3 regions of the Rhodovastum atsumiense genome follow, and region 1 is predicted to be linked to each of the others. Evidence: riboswitches for the same ligand, from Rfam matches in the RefSeq annotation. Region 1 holds a riboswitch; each other region holds the start of a gene.
What was found. A riboswitch is a leader RNA that binds a small molecule or an ion and turns the genes downstream of it on or off. The one in region 1 is predicted to bind cobalamin.

Region 1 (4,012 bases):
CAGACCCACCATCTCCCCTTCCGCCACCGTCAGGCTGACATCCCGCACGATCGACGTGCCGCGCACCGACCAGCCAATCTGGTCCGCTTTCAGGATCATCGCGCGGATCGCCTGCGCACCAGGATGAGGGCAAACACCGGTGCGCCGACCAGCGAGGTGACGACGCCGATGGGGAGCACCTGGCCCTGCACGGCGATGCGTGACACGACATCGGCCAGAATCAGGAATATGGCTCCCATCAGGGCCGAGGCAGGCACCAGCCGGGAATGGCGCGGTCCCACCAGGAAGCGCGCAGCATGTGGCACCACCAGGCCGACGAAACCAATGCTGCCGACGATGCTGACCATCACCGCCGTTGCCAGCGAGGCACAGAGAATCAGCAAGGCCTGCACCTGCCGAACCGGCACCCCCAGTGAGACCGCGGAATCGGCACCGAACGTGAAGGCATCCAGCGCCCGCGCCTGCCACAGGCACAGCAGTGTGACGCCGATCGCCACCGGCACCGCCGTCGTCACGTTGTCCCAGCGCGCCCCGCTGAGATTGCCGAGCAGCCAGAACAGGATGCCGCGCGCCTGCTCGGCGCTGGCCGAGCGGGTGATGATGAGGGCAGTCAGCGCATTGAAAAGCTGCGAACCGGCAATCCCCGCCAGCACGATCTGCGCTGTACCGCGCGATCCCGACCCGCCGCCGGAGGCATGTGCCAACAGCGCCACGAGTAGAAACGCGGCGAGCGATCCGGCGAAGGCGCCCGCCGACATCGACACGGCCCCGGCGCCCAGGCCTGCCACCGTGACCAGCACCGCCCCGGTCGAAGCGCCCGCGGAGATGCCAAGAAGGTACGGATCGGCCAGAGCGTTACGTAACAACGATTGGAGGATCACGCCCGCCACTGCCAGGCCTGCACCACAACTGGCGGCGACAAGGGCGCGCGTGAGGCGATAGTTCCACACGATGCCCTGGTCGATCCGATCCAGGCTGTAGCCGGCGCCAAAGAAATTATTGGCCAGCGTCTGCCACACTGTCCCGGCCGGGATGCGCGTCTCGCCGATGCAGATGCCGGCGAGGATCGCGGTGGCGAGCACCGCCGCGATCCAAATGCCATGAAGCATCACCCGACCGATCAGGCCAGCCAGGGGGCGCATCAGGCCAGCCGTCATTGCCTGAGCCGGGCCATCGCCTCCGTCAGCGTCTCCAGCCCACTCACCAGGCGGATGGTGGCCTGCATGGCGTGCGCATCAAGGATGACAATGCGGTTGCCCTTCACCGCTGCCATTTCCTTCGTCACCGGATCAGTGCGCAGGAAAGCCAGCTTCCTTTCGTAGTCATCGGCCGGGAAGCGGCGACGGTCCATGCGCGCGATGACAATCACCGAAGGGTTGGCGCGCGCGATGGTCTCCCAGCCTACGGTGGGCCATTCTTCGTCGGATTGGACCACGTTACGCAAGCCGAGTGTCCCCATCATGTAAGCCGGGATGCCCTTCCGGCCGGCAACATAGGGATCGAGATCCAGGTCGGCGCTGGAGAACCAGAACACCGCCGAGGCATCCGTCAGCCCGAGGGCTCTGGCACGTGTGATGGCCGTCGCCTCACGCCTGCGCAGATCGGCGACCAGTTCCGCACCGCGATCCTGCCGGTCGAAGATCTGCGCCAGTTGGGTGATGCCCTTGTAGAGTGTGTCTGTGGTGAAGGGCGCGGTGCGGGTACCGTCAGCCCCGACCTGGTTGTTCTTGCCTTCGCAGTCGGAAGGCATGATGTAGGTGGGAACCCCGAGCTTGTGGAACTGCTCGCGCGTACCGACCACGCCTTGCGGGCCGATCATCCACTCGAACTGCGTCGCCACCAGGCCGGGGCGCTTGTTGATAACCGATTCGAAGCTCGGCGCATTGTTGTCCAGCCGCGGCACCTGGTCGTTCTGCGTCTTGAAAGCAGGCAGCACGTCGTTGAACCAGAGCGAGGTGCCGGCCATGTGGTCGCCGACCCCTAAGGCGTAGAGGATTTCGGTGACCGATTGCCCGATCGTCACGACGTTCCGTGGTGCTGCGGGAAACGTCAGCGTGTGCCCGCAATTCCCGACATTCAGCGGATACTGCGTGGGTTCAGCCTGGGCGGCAGACAGCAGCAGGCAAAAGCCTGCCGTGGCGACGGCGAGGCGCAGAGGGGCCATGGCTCGCTTCTCCGATCGTGATGAAAGCCGGAAAAGGCAGGGCCATGGTGCGGACGCACGACAAGCCTGAGGCGCAGGACCACGGATCGCCAAGGTCGGCACAGCAAGCAAAGCATCCACATCTTCTCCCCGGATCCCTCGCCGGCCGGAAGGTTACGCGCGCCGGCAGGTCTCCTGACTAGCGGGTCATCGCCTGGTCCGGCCTTCCCGGGATTGCTCCCAGTGGCATGTTGGACCGGGCTCGCCGCCTACAGTTGCGGGGCAGTTCCGTTTCGTGACCCTGGGGCCACAGCGGATTCCCTATTAATTCCTTGCGGAAACCGACTCTCGCTGGATACCGGACTTGCTGGAATGTGACAAGCCACGCCACTTCAGGGGATCGTGCCCACACCGTGCCGCGCTTCCAACTTCCGGCCTGGCTGAGGTGCCCCCTGTCGCGGCAACCCGACCTCGCTGCCTGTTTTGGATTCGACATGGAGATGCGGGGGGACGGTATGGACCCACGGATGAAATCGCATGGGGGTCATGTGCGGACTACAAACCTGCAACCCGGCGTGCGCTCGCGCGTTCATGCGACCTTCCGGCAGTCACACCATGTGTGCCGGTGACGAGACACGAGCGCGTGACCATTCATGGTCGCAAGACAGGCGCCACAAAGACGGGCAGGGCGCACGTCGTTGCGCATGAGTGGGCATCAGCCACAAGCGTGAGGACCGCATACCATCGCACTGGTCGCGCCGATCACGTTTTCTGAGGTGGACATCATCCAGACGTGCAAGCACCGAGGTGCTGTGTCGGCTGATATAACAGCCTGCACTGTCTTGGAAAACTGGAGCGGGCGAAGGGATTCGAACCCTCGACCCCAACCTTGGCAAGGTTGTGCTCTACCCCTGAGCTACGCCCGCGCCCCAGCCGCGTCGTCCGCGGAGGTCGGCCTTCTATTCGGCTTCCGCGGCAATTGCAAGGGGGGTCCGCCGTAAAAATCGGATCGTCCCCCCGCCTTGCCCCGCGTCGCGATTTCGGCGACTCCTGCCGCCTCGGCCGGGTTGTGCCCCGGACCGGCTGTGCCATCTATACCCAAACGAGACGGGATCTAAGGCGAGGACGCCCTTCATGGACCTTATCATCGGGCAGAACCAGGCCGGCGCCGGTAGCGCCTCCGGCGACGCCATGATCATCGACGGCGATCAGAAGACCTTCATGCAGGACGTGATCGACGCGTCCCGCACCGTTCCTGTGCTCGTGGATTTCTGGGCCACCTGGTGCGGGCCCTGCAAGCAGCTCACCCCGGCGCTCGAGAAGGTCGTGCGGCAGGCCGGCGGCCGGTTGAAGCTGGTCAAGATCGACATCGACAAGAACCGCGGCCTGGTGCAGCAGCTGGTTCAGCTCGGCCTGCCGCTGCAGTCGGTGCCCACGGTCGCCGCCTTCTGGCAGGGCCAGATCGCCGACCTGTTCCAGGGGGCCGTCCCCGAATCGGAGGTGAAGCGCTTCGCCGAGGCGCTGCTGAAGCTCGCTGGCGGCGCGATGCCCGGCGCCGACCTGATCGCCGAGGCGAAGGCCGCGCTGGAGGAAGGCCGCGCCCAGGAGGCGGCCGAGCTGTTCTCCGCCGCCCTGCACGATGAGCCGGAGAACCCGGAGGCCTGGGGCGGCATCATCCGGGCGCTGATGGCGCTCGGCCAGGAAGACCAGGCGCAGCAGGCGCTCGAGCAGGTGCCGCCGAAGATCGCCGACCATGCCGAGGTCGCCGGCGCCCGCAGCGCGCTCGCCCTGGCCGCCGAGGGCCGCAAGGCGCGCGACCAGCTTTCCTCCTTCGAGGCCCGGCTGGCCGCCAATCCGGCCGATCATCAG
Region 2 (4,012 bases), 3.5 Mb from region 1:
GAAGCCTTCGTCGTTGACCAGGTAGTCGCTGGCGCCGGAGGCGTAGACCAGTTCGGGGGCGATGGTCAGGCCGGGCAGGGGGGTGGCGCGCAGGTTGGCGCTGGCGGTGTTGCGCGGGCGGCGCTTCAGCAATGCCCCGCTCTGGTCGCGGGCGTCGGTACAGGTCCAGCTCAGCACTGCCTCGGCCCAGGAGAGTGGCCGCAGCGTCAGGCTGGTTTCCACGCCGGTGATATGGGCGCGCGCGATGTTCTGCGGCGTCGATGACGAGAAGTCGGACGCGTACACCACCTGGATCAGGTCGCGGATGCGGTTGTCGAAATAGGTGACCTCGAGGGTGGCGGCGTCGCGGCGGCCAAGCGCGGGCAGGTCGATGGCCCAGCCGGTTTCCCAGCCTTCGCTACGTTCCGGCCGCAGGTTCGGGTTGCCGACATAGCCGTAGCTGCCAACGCCGAACAGGTCGAACAGCGAGGGCGCGCGGAAGCCGGTGCCGTAGGATGCCTTGGCGCGTGACCACAGTTCCGGCAGGGCCAGCACGCCACCGAGACGCCAGGTGAAGGCGTCGCCGCCGAAGCTCGCGCTCTCCTGGCGGAGATTCGCCGTGGCGGTCAGCCGGTCGAACAGCGTGGTCTGCAGGCCGGCATTGCCGGAATCCGACGTGGCGTGCGCGCCGACCGCTTGGTTGGAGGGAAAGCCGGCGTAGCTTTCCGTCAGGCTCGATCTGGCGCGGTCGAAGATGTGGGCGGCACCGAAGGTCAGGGCGGTTTCGCGGGCCGGGCCGAGATCGGCAAGATGCACGGTGTTGGTCCAGGTCAGCGCGGTGCGGTAGCCGCGGTAGCGGCCATTGCTCTGCAACTGGTTGGGATCCGCCGCTTCCAGCGGCTCGGTGTATTTGCGGTTGGTGGTGACGTAGGCAAGCGACAGGCCGGTGTCCCAGAGTCCGTCGAACAATTTGGAATCGATGCCGATCCGCCCGGTGAAGGCCTCGTCGCGGCCGGTATAGGCGGGGGCGTCGAAGGCGGGCGAGCCGAGTTCATCAAGCCCGAACACGGCGCGGCGCCAGCGCAGCAGGGTGCTGATACGGGTGCCTTCGACCGGGGTGACGCCGAGGTTCAGGCTGGCGACCTGGGCGCGGTAGCCATCGCGCTCGCCGGTGTGGACGGTCTCGCGTTGCGGCGTGGTGTCGAAGCCAAGCTGAGAGCGGCTCTGCACCGCGAGGCTGTAGTCGACCATGCCGCTGGCGCCGGAGAGGCCGGCGCTGCCGAGGATGGCACGCGGCAGGCCGGCGGCGAATTCGGCGGTGGCGGTGGGGGCGCCGCTGCCCTGCTTCGAGATCAGGTTGATGACGCCGCCGATCGCGCCCGAGCCATAGAGCCCGGACATCGGGCCGCGCACCACTTCGATGCGCTCGACATCGGCCAGGGTCTCGACGCCGAAATTATAGGCGCCGTTGGGATCGGAGGGATCGTTCAGCGGCACGCCGTCACGCAGCACCAGTACGTGGTTGGAGTTGGTGCCACGGATGAAGGCGCTGGCATTGCCGCCATTGCCGCCCGATTGCACCAGCGCGAGCCCCGGCACCGCGTGCAGCGCGTCGCTCAGCATGGTGTAGCCGCGCGTGGTGATGGTCTGGCGGTCGATCACGGTCACGCCGGCCGGGATCAGCTCGGCGAGGGTGGGGATGCGGGTGGCGGTGACCACCTGTTCGGGCAGGACGAGATCGGTCTGGTCCCTGGGTGGGGCATCCCCGGCCCGCGCCGCGAGGGCGGGCAGGGCGAGAACGGACGCAAGCAGCATGCGGCGCATGCGGATACTCCGGCGGCGCGGCACCCTCCCTGGGGCACCGCGAGAGGATGGGTCGATTGCCGCCTGCGGGTCTTTCTCCCGCTGCCAGGGTTCACCCCGCCCCTCGCGCGCGTGCAGTCTCGGGGACGGCCGGTCTCCTGGCTGGTGGCATCCCGCCCCGCCTTCTCGCCCGCGATCCGGGCAATGGCGTCCTGGGGCCGGTGCGGACATTGCGGTCCGCGCGTCACCGACAGTTGCGGGGGCAGCCGCGGCCCGGGCCCCGTGCCGGAGCCCTCCCGCATTCCCGTTTCAGCCCTTGCGGGCCACCGTCACCTGCAAGGGTGATAGCCGAAGCGGGCGCAAGGCGGGATATCGTCCGGCCCGGACCGGGGACGGATCGATGCGCATGGTTGCCAAACTGTCACAGTGTCGCCGCGCTGGCGGGAAACGCGGCGCGGCTGGCGGCCGGCCCCTGCAATGCCTCGGTCACGGCACGCTTCAGGGCCGCCATCGCTTGCGGGCACCGGTCGGCGATGCTGCGGGCCAGATCGACCACGGTGTCGGAGAGGTCCTCGTCGGCGACGACGCGGTTGACCAGCCCGATCCGCTGCGCCTCGGCGGCGGCGATGCGCTGGCCGGTGGTGAGCAACATGCGCGCATGCGCGGGTCCCACCACCGAAACCAGTTGCCGGATCATGGCGCCGTCCTCGGCGAGTTCGGCCGCAGGGCCGGGGAAGCCGAAATCGGAGTCGATTGCGGCGATGCGCAGGTCGCAGTGCAGGGCGATCCCGAGGCCCGCGTCGAGGCAGGCGCCACGGATGCGCGCGATGGTTGGCCTGGGGAAGCCGGCAAGGCGCGCCCACGCGCAGGCGGCCAGGCGCATGGCCTCGCCGTGGAGCAGGTCCGGGTCTGGATCGGCGCCGGCGACGAAGGCCGTGGGGCCGGCGCCGGTCAGCACCACCACCCGCACGCCGTCATCGCGGGCGAAATCGTCCAGGATCTGCGCCAGCCCGTCCCACATGCCGATGGTCATGGCATTGTGTTTCGCGGGACGGGCGAAGGTGATCAGGCCCACGCCGTCCACGGTTTCGGCCAGAATCCTGCCTTCGACATGGTCCCGCATCGTCACGTCCCCGCTGAGCGGCGGGGATGATCGACCGGATGGTACTTCCGCTCAACCCCGGCGGGGCGATAGGGATTGTTCCATGGACGATGTCGACCTTGCGCTGATCCTGGGCTTCGACTGCTCGGCCAGCGTGACCTTCGAGGAGTTCGACCTGATGGCCCGGGGCTGCGCCACGGCGCTGCGGGATGCCGAGGTGGAGGCCGGGTTGACCGGTGGCCCCGCCGGCGCCTGCCTGCTCGCGGTGCTGCTGTGGTCGGGGGTCAACGAACAGGATGTGCTGGTCGAATGGACCCGCGTCGATTCGCCGGCGGCGCTGGCGGCCTTCGCCCAGGCGGTGGAGGACGTGCCGCGCTCGGTGCGGCCGGGGGCGACCGCGATCGGCGAGGCGCTGGGGGTCTGTGCGCGCCTGCTCGCCGAGGCGCCGGCACGGGCGCGCCGCCGCATCATCGACCTGGTCGGGGACGGGCGGTCCAATGAAGGGGTCCCGCCCGCCTCGGTGCGCGACCGCCTGGTCGAAGCGGGGGTCACCATCAACGGGCTGTGCGTGCTGCACGAGGAACCGGACCTGGTGGAGAGCTACCAGCGCGAGGTGATCGGCGGTCCCGGCGCCTTCGCCCTGGAGTGTCGCGACTACGCCGGCTTCGCCGAGGCCATGCGGCAGAAGCTGCGGCGCGAGATCGCCGCGACCGATGCGGCGGCGTGGCCGGCGTGCACATAGGCGGGATACTTTAAAATATTTGCTGACACGCATTAATATGGCGCCATTGATGCGTGAAATTTATTGTGGCTTTACTTGGGCTGTCACAGCCACAATTCAGGTCACCGGACAGCATCATGAGTTCCTGGGCATCGGGCTATGTCGCTGACATCGGCTACACGCACGGCTTCTACCGCGAGCTGACGCCGGCCCTGCTTGGCTTCATCAGCCTCGCCCGCGGCCGCAGATCACCGCTGCAGGCCGGTCCGCTGACCTATTGCGAGCTGGGCTGCGGGCAGGGATTTTCCACCAATCTGCTGGCGGCGGCGAATCCCGACATCGAATTCTTCGCGACCGACTTCAATCCCAGCCATATCGCCGGGGCGCAGGCGTTCGCGGCGACGGCG
Region 3 (4,012 bases), 780 kb from region 1:
GTGGTGTGGGAGGCGAAGTGGTATCTGTTTCTCGTGGACGAGCCGAAGAAATACCTCGGCCACAATCCGCTGGCGCAGATCACGATGTTCTTCGCGATGACGCTCGGCACGATCGGCATGATCGTGACCGGGTTCGCGCTGTATTCCGAGGGCACCGGGCGCGACAGCTGGGAATACGTCGTCTTCGGGACGCTGCTTGACGTTCTGCCGAGCCAGGACGTGCACACGCTGCATCATCTGGGTCTGTGGATGATCGTGATTTTCACGATCATCCATGTCTATGCGTCGGTGCGCGAGGAAATCATGTCCCGCCAGACGATGATCGCCACCATGATCTCGGGGGAGCGCCAGTTCCGCGACGACCGCAACGATTGAACCTATGGCCTGCGCCGCCGCAGCGCCGCGCGGACCAGCCACACCGAAGCCCCCGCGACCGTGAGCGGAAACACCACGGTCTGCAGAACGAACACCGCCATCCAGGTCAGGCTCGCCTCCACCGCATGTTCGACGCTGGCGGCAAGGCGGCTGAAGGAGTCGGCCAGGCGGTCCGGCGAGAGCGCGCCCAGCCCGTCGGTGAGGCGGCGCGGGTCGTACCATGGTCGGGCCGCCCCCTCGGCGAGGCGCGGCATCGCCGCGGTCAGCTCGGCCTGGGTGGCGTTCAGGGTCAGCTCGGCCTGGGCGGCGCGGTCACGCAGGAACCGCTGCGACAGCGCCTCGGTCGCCTGCAGGCTGACCGGCAACAGCAGCTTGCCGAGCAACGCGCTGGCGATCAGCACCTGCGCGAGTCGCCGCAGCCCGCTCCCCCGCGTCGCGCCGGTCAGGATGGCGGCCGCCAGCACGCCGAGCCCGATCGACAGCACCCAGGGCAGGGCGAAGCTGTCCAGCACGTCCACCAGCACCAGCTGGATGGTGACGCAGACCAGGCTGGCCATCAGCACGTCGGCGAAGCTGTCGAGCAATTGCTCGAAGGGGCGCAGGATGTTGCCGATCTCGATGCTGGCGCCGCCATTGACCAGTGCCCCGACATTGGCGTTGACCGTGGTCGAGGACGCCACCCCCACCACCCGCCCGAGCGCGCGCACGGTCACGTAGGCCAGTCCCGCCGCGAGCTGGGTGCGTTGCAGGATCTGCCGCGCCTGCTCGGGTGCGAGCGGGGTCACGAACCGGTCGACGGTGCGGTCAATCCCGCCCGACGCCGCCGCCAGCAGCAGCGCCAGCAGCGGGATCATCACCAGCAGCCGCGGCCGCATCCGGCCGGCAAGACCTGACAGACGTGCACGCAGCATCGGCGTGGCTCCCTGGACATCGGTGACGGAGTCATACGCCCGGGCCGGCGGGATGGCTCGCCCCGCCGGCGCGCGGCGCCGCCGTGACGCGCGGGCAGCCCTATATATTGACACGAATCGCCGGCATTCCCCTATATATAGGTGTCACGGTCCCTCGCATCGCAAGATCGAGGGCTAAGAGGGAAGCCGGTGCGAGGCCGGCGCTGCCCCCGCAACTGTCAGCGGCGAGCTTCCGCCCATCCATGTCACTGGGGCCGCACGGCCTTGGGAAGACGGGCCGAAGCCGGGACCCGCGAGCCAGGAGACCTGCCGCGACAGCCGTACGTCCTCGGGCGGGGTGCCCCGGTGGACCGCATCCCCGGCACGCCTGCGCGGCGTCGCCGTCCCATGCGGCCGCCCGGTCCCTGCCCCCAGATCACAAGGGGTTCACGCCGCATGTTCGTCTCCACCCAGCACGACCGATCGGCGCCACCGCGCCTGCCGCCCGCCGATGCCGCCCGGCTCGTCGCCCTGGTGCGGGATGCCTGCGCCGGGCTTGAGGGTGTCTCCGCCGAGGCCGTGCTGGCCGGGACATGGCGCGACCTGCATGACGGGATCACGCCGGACGAAGCGGCGCTGGCGCCGATCCTCGCCGCCCGCACGCTCGTCGAGACCGAGCCGGCCTATGCCCAGGTGGCGGCGCGGCTGCTCGCCGACCGGCTGCGGTGCGAGGCGCTGAGTTTCCTGTCCGGCCGGCCGGACCGGCCCGGCCAGGACGAGATGGCGGCCCGCTATCCCACGTATTTCCCGGCCTTTGTGCAGGCCGGCATCGCCGCCGGGTTGCTCGATCCCGAACTCGGGCGCTTCGATCTTGGTCGCCTGGGCGCGGCGCTGCGGCCGGAACGGGACCTGAATTTCGATTACCTGGGCCTGCAGACGCTGTACGACCGCTATGTCCTGCATGTCCGCGGCACCCGCATCGAATTGCCACAGGCCTTCTTCATGCGCGTCGCCATGGGGCTCGCGCTGCGGGAGGAGGACCGGGACGCACGGGCCATCGCCTTCTACGAGCTGCTGTCCTCCTTCGATTTCATGGTCTCGACCCCGACCCTCTTCAATGCCGGCACGCGGCGGCCGCAGCTTTCCTCCTGCTTCCTCACCACGGTGGCGGACGACCTCGACGGCATCTTCAAGGCGATCCGCGACAACGCGCTGCTCGCGAAGTATTCCGGCGGGCTCGGCAATGACTGGACCCAGGTGCGCGGGCTGGGCGCGCATATCCGGGGCACCAACGGCCAGAGCCAGGGGGTGGTGCCGTTCCTGAAGGTGGCGAACGACACCGCCATCGCGGTGAACCAGGGCGGCAAGCGCAAGGGCGCGGTCTGCGCCTACCTGGAGACCTGGCACATCGACATCGAGGAATTCCTCGACCTGCGCAAGAACACCGGCGACGACCGCCGCCGTACCCACGACATGAACACGGCCAACTGGATCCCCGACCTGTTCATGCAGCGGGTGGAGGCCGGGGCCGACTGGACGCTGTTCTCCCCCGACGAGGTGCCGGACCTGCACGATCTCTGCGGCCACGACTTCAGGATCGCCTACGAGACGTACGAGGCGAAGGCGGCGCGCGGCGGGATCAGGGTGTTCCGGACCGTGAAGGCGGTGGATCTGTGGCGGCGCATGCTGACCATGCTGTACGAGACCGGCCATCCCTGGATCACCTTCAAGGATGCCTGCAACCTGCGATCGCCGCAGCAGCATGCGGGCGTCGTGCATTCCTCCAATCTGTGCACCGAGATCACCCTCAACACGAGTGCCGGCGAGGTGGCGGTGTGCAATCTCGGCTCCGTCAACCTCGCCGCCCACGTCACCGCCGACGGGCTCGACCGCGACCGGCTCGCCCGCACGGTGCGGACCGCCATGCGCATGCTGGACAACGTCATCGACATCAACCTTTATTCCATCCCCGAGGCACGCCGGTCCAATCTGCGCCATCGCCCGGTCGGCCTCGGCCTGATGGGCTTCCAGGACGCGCTGGAGACGCTGCGCCTGCCCACCGCCTCCGAGGCGGCGGTGGACTTCGCCGACACCTCCATGGAAGCCATCAGCTATTTCGCCATCGACGCCTCGGTGGAGCTGGCCGCCGAGCGCGGACGCTACGCCTCGTTCGAAGGCTCGCTGTGGTCGCGCGGCATCCTGCCCATCGACAGCCTGCATCTGCTGGCGGCGGCGCGTGACGGCGACGTGCGGCTCGACCACGGCACGACCCTGGACTGGGATGCGCTGCGCGCGCGGGTGCAGGCCGTGGGCATGCGTCATTCCAACGTCCTGGCCATCGCCCCCACCGCCACCATCGCCAATATCGTCGGCGTCTCGCCCTCGATCGAGCCCGCCTTCAGCCAGCTTCATGTGAAGGCCAACATGTCCGGCGACTTCACCGTGGTGAACGCCCGTCTCGTCCGCGACCTCAAGGCGCGCGGGCTGTGGGACGCGGCGATGATCGCCGACCTCAAGCGGCATGACGGCATGGTGGGGGCGATCGACCGCATCCCGGAGGATCTGCGGGCGCTCTATGCCACCGCCTTCGAGATCGCGCCGGACTGGCTGGTCCGCGCCGCGGCGCGGCGGCAGAAATGGATCGACCAGGCGCAATCGCTGAACCTCTACATGGCGCGGCCATCCGGCCGGCAGCTCGACGCGCTGTACCGGCTCGCCTGGCGGATGGGGCTCAAGACCACCTACTA

Region 2: it holds a riboswitch for cobalamin, as region 1 does, so the genes downstream of both, NBY65_RS28455 (TonB-dependent receptor plug domain-containing protein) here and NBY65_RS13000 (ABC transporter substrate-binding protein) in region 1, are expected to answer to the same signal.
Region 3: it holds a riboswitch for cobalamin, as region 1 does, so the genes downstream of both, NBY65_RS16560 (ribonucleoside-diphosphate reductase subunit alpha) here and NBY65_RS13000 (ABC transporter substrate-binding protein) in region 1, are expected to answer to the same signal.

Annotation. Positions count from the first base shown of each region.
Region 1 covers NZ_OW485601.1:2,862,943-2,866,954, forward strand. The annotation lists gene NBY65_RS12990 (ABC transporter ATP-binding protein) at 1-99, opposite strand, end outside; gene NBY65_RS12995 (FecCD family ABC transporter permease) at 96-1,157, opposite strand; gene NBY65_RS13000 (ABC transporter substrate-binding protein) at 1,154-2,164, opposite strand; cobalamin riboswitch at 2,312-2,504, opposite strand; tRNA gene NBY65_RS13005 (tRNA-Gly) at 2,995-3,069, opposite strand; gene NBY65_RS13010 (thioredoxin family protein) at 3,278-4,012, shown strand, end outside.
Region 2 covers NZ_OW485601.1:6,320,345-6,324,356, reverse strand. The annotation lists gene NBY65_RS28455 (TonB-dependent receptor plug domain-containing protein) at 1-1,803, opposite strand, end outside; cobalamin riboswitch at 1,914-2,128, opposite strand; gene NBY65_RS28450 (enoyl-CoA hydratase-related protein) at 2,204-2,905, opposite strand; gene NBY65_RS28445 (DUF1194 domain-containing protein) at 2,988-3,626, shown strand; gene NBY65_RS28440 (class I SAM-dependent methyltransferase) at 3,743-4,012, shown strand, end outside.
Region 3 covers NZ_OW485601.1:3,643,069-3,647,080, forward strand. The annotation lists gene cybH (Ni/Fe-hydrogenase, b-type cytochrome subunit) at 1-375, shown strand, start outside; gene NBY65_RS16555 (hypothetical protein) at 378-1,286, opposite strand; cobalamin riboswitch at 1,417-1,614, shown strand; gene NBY65_RS16560 (ribonucleoside-diphosphate reductase subunit alpha) at 1,722-4,012, shown strand, end outside.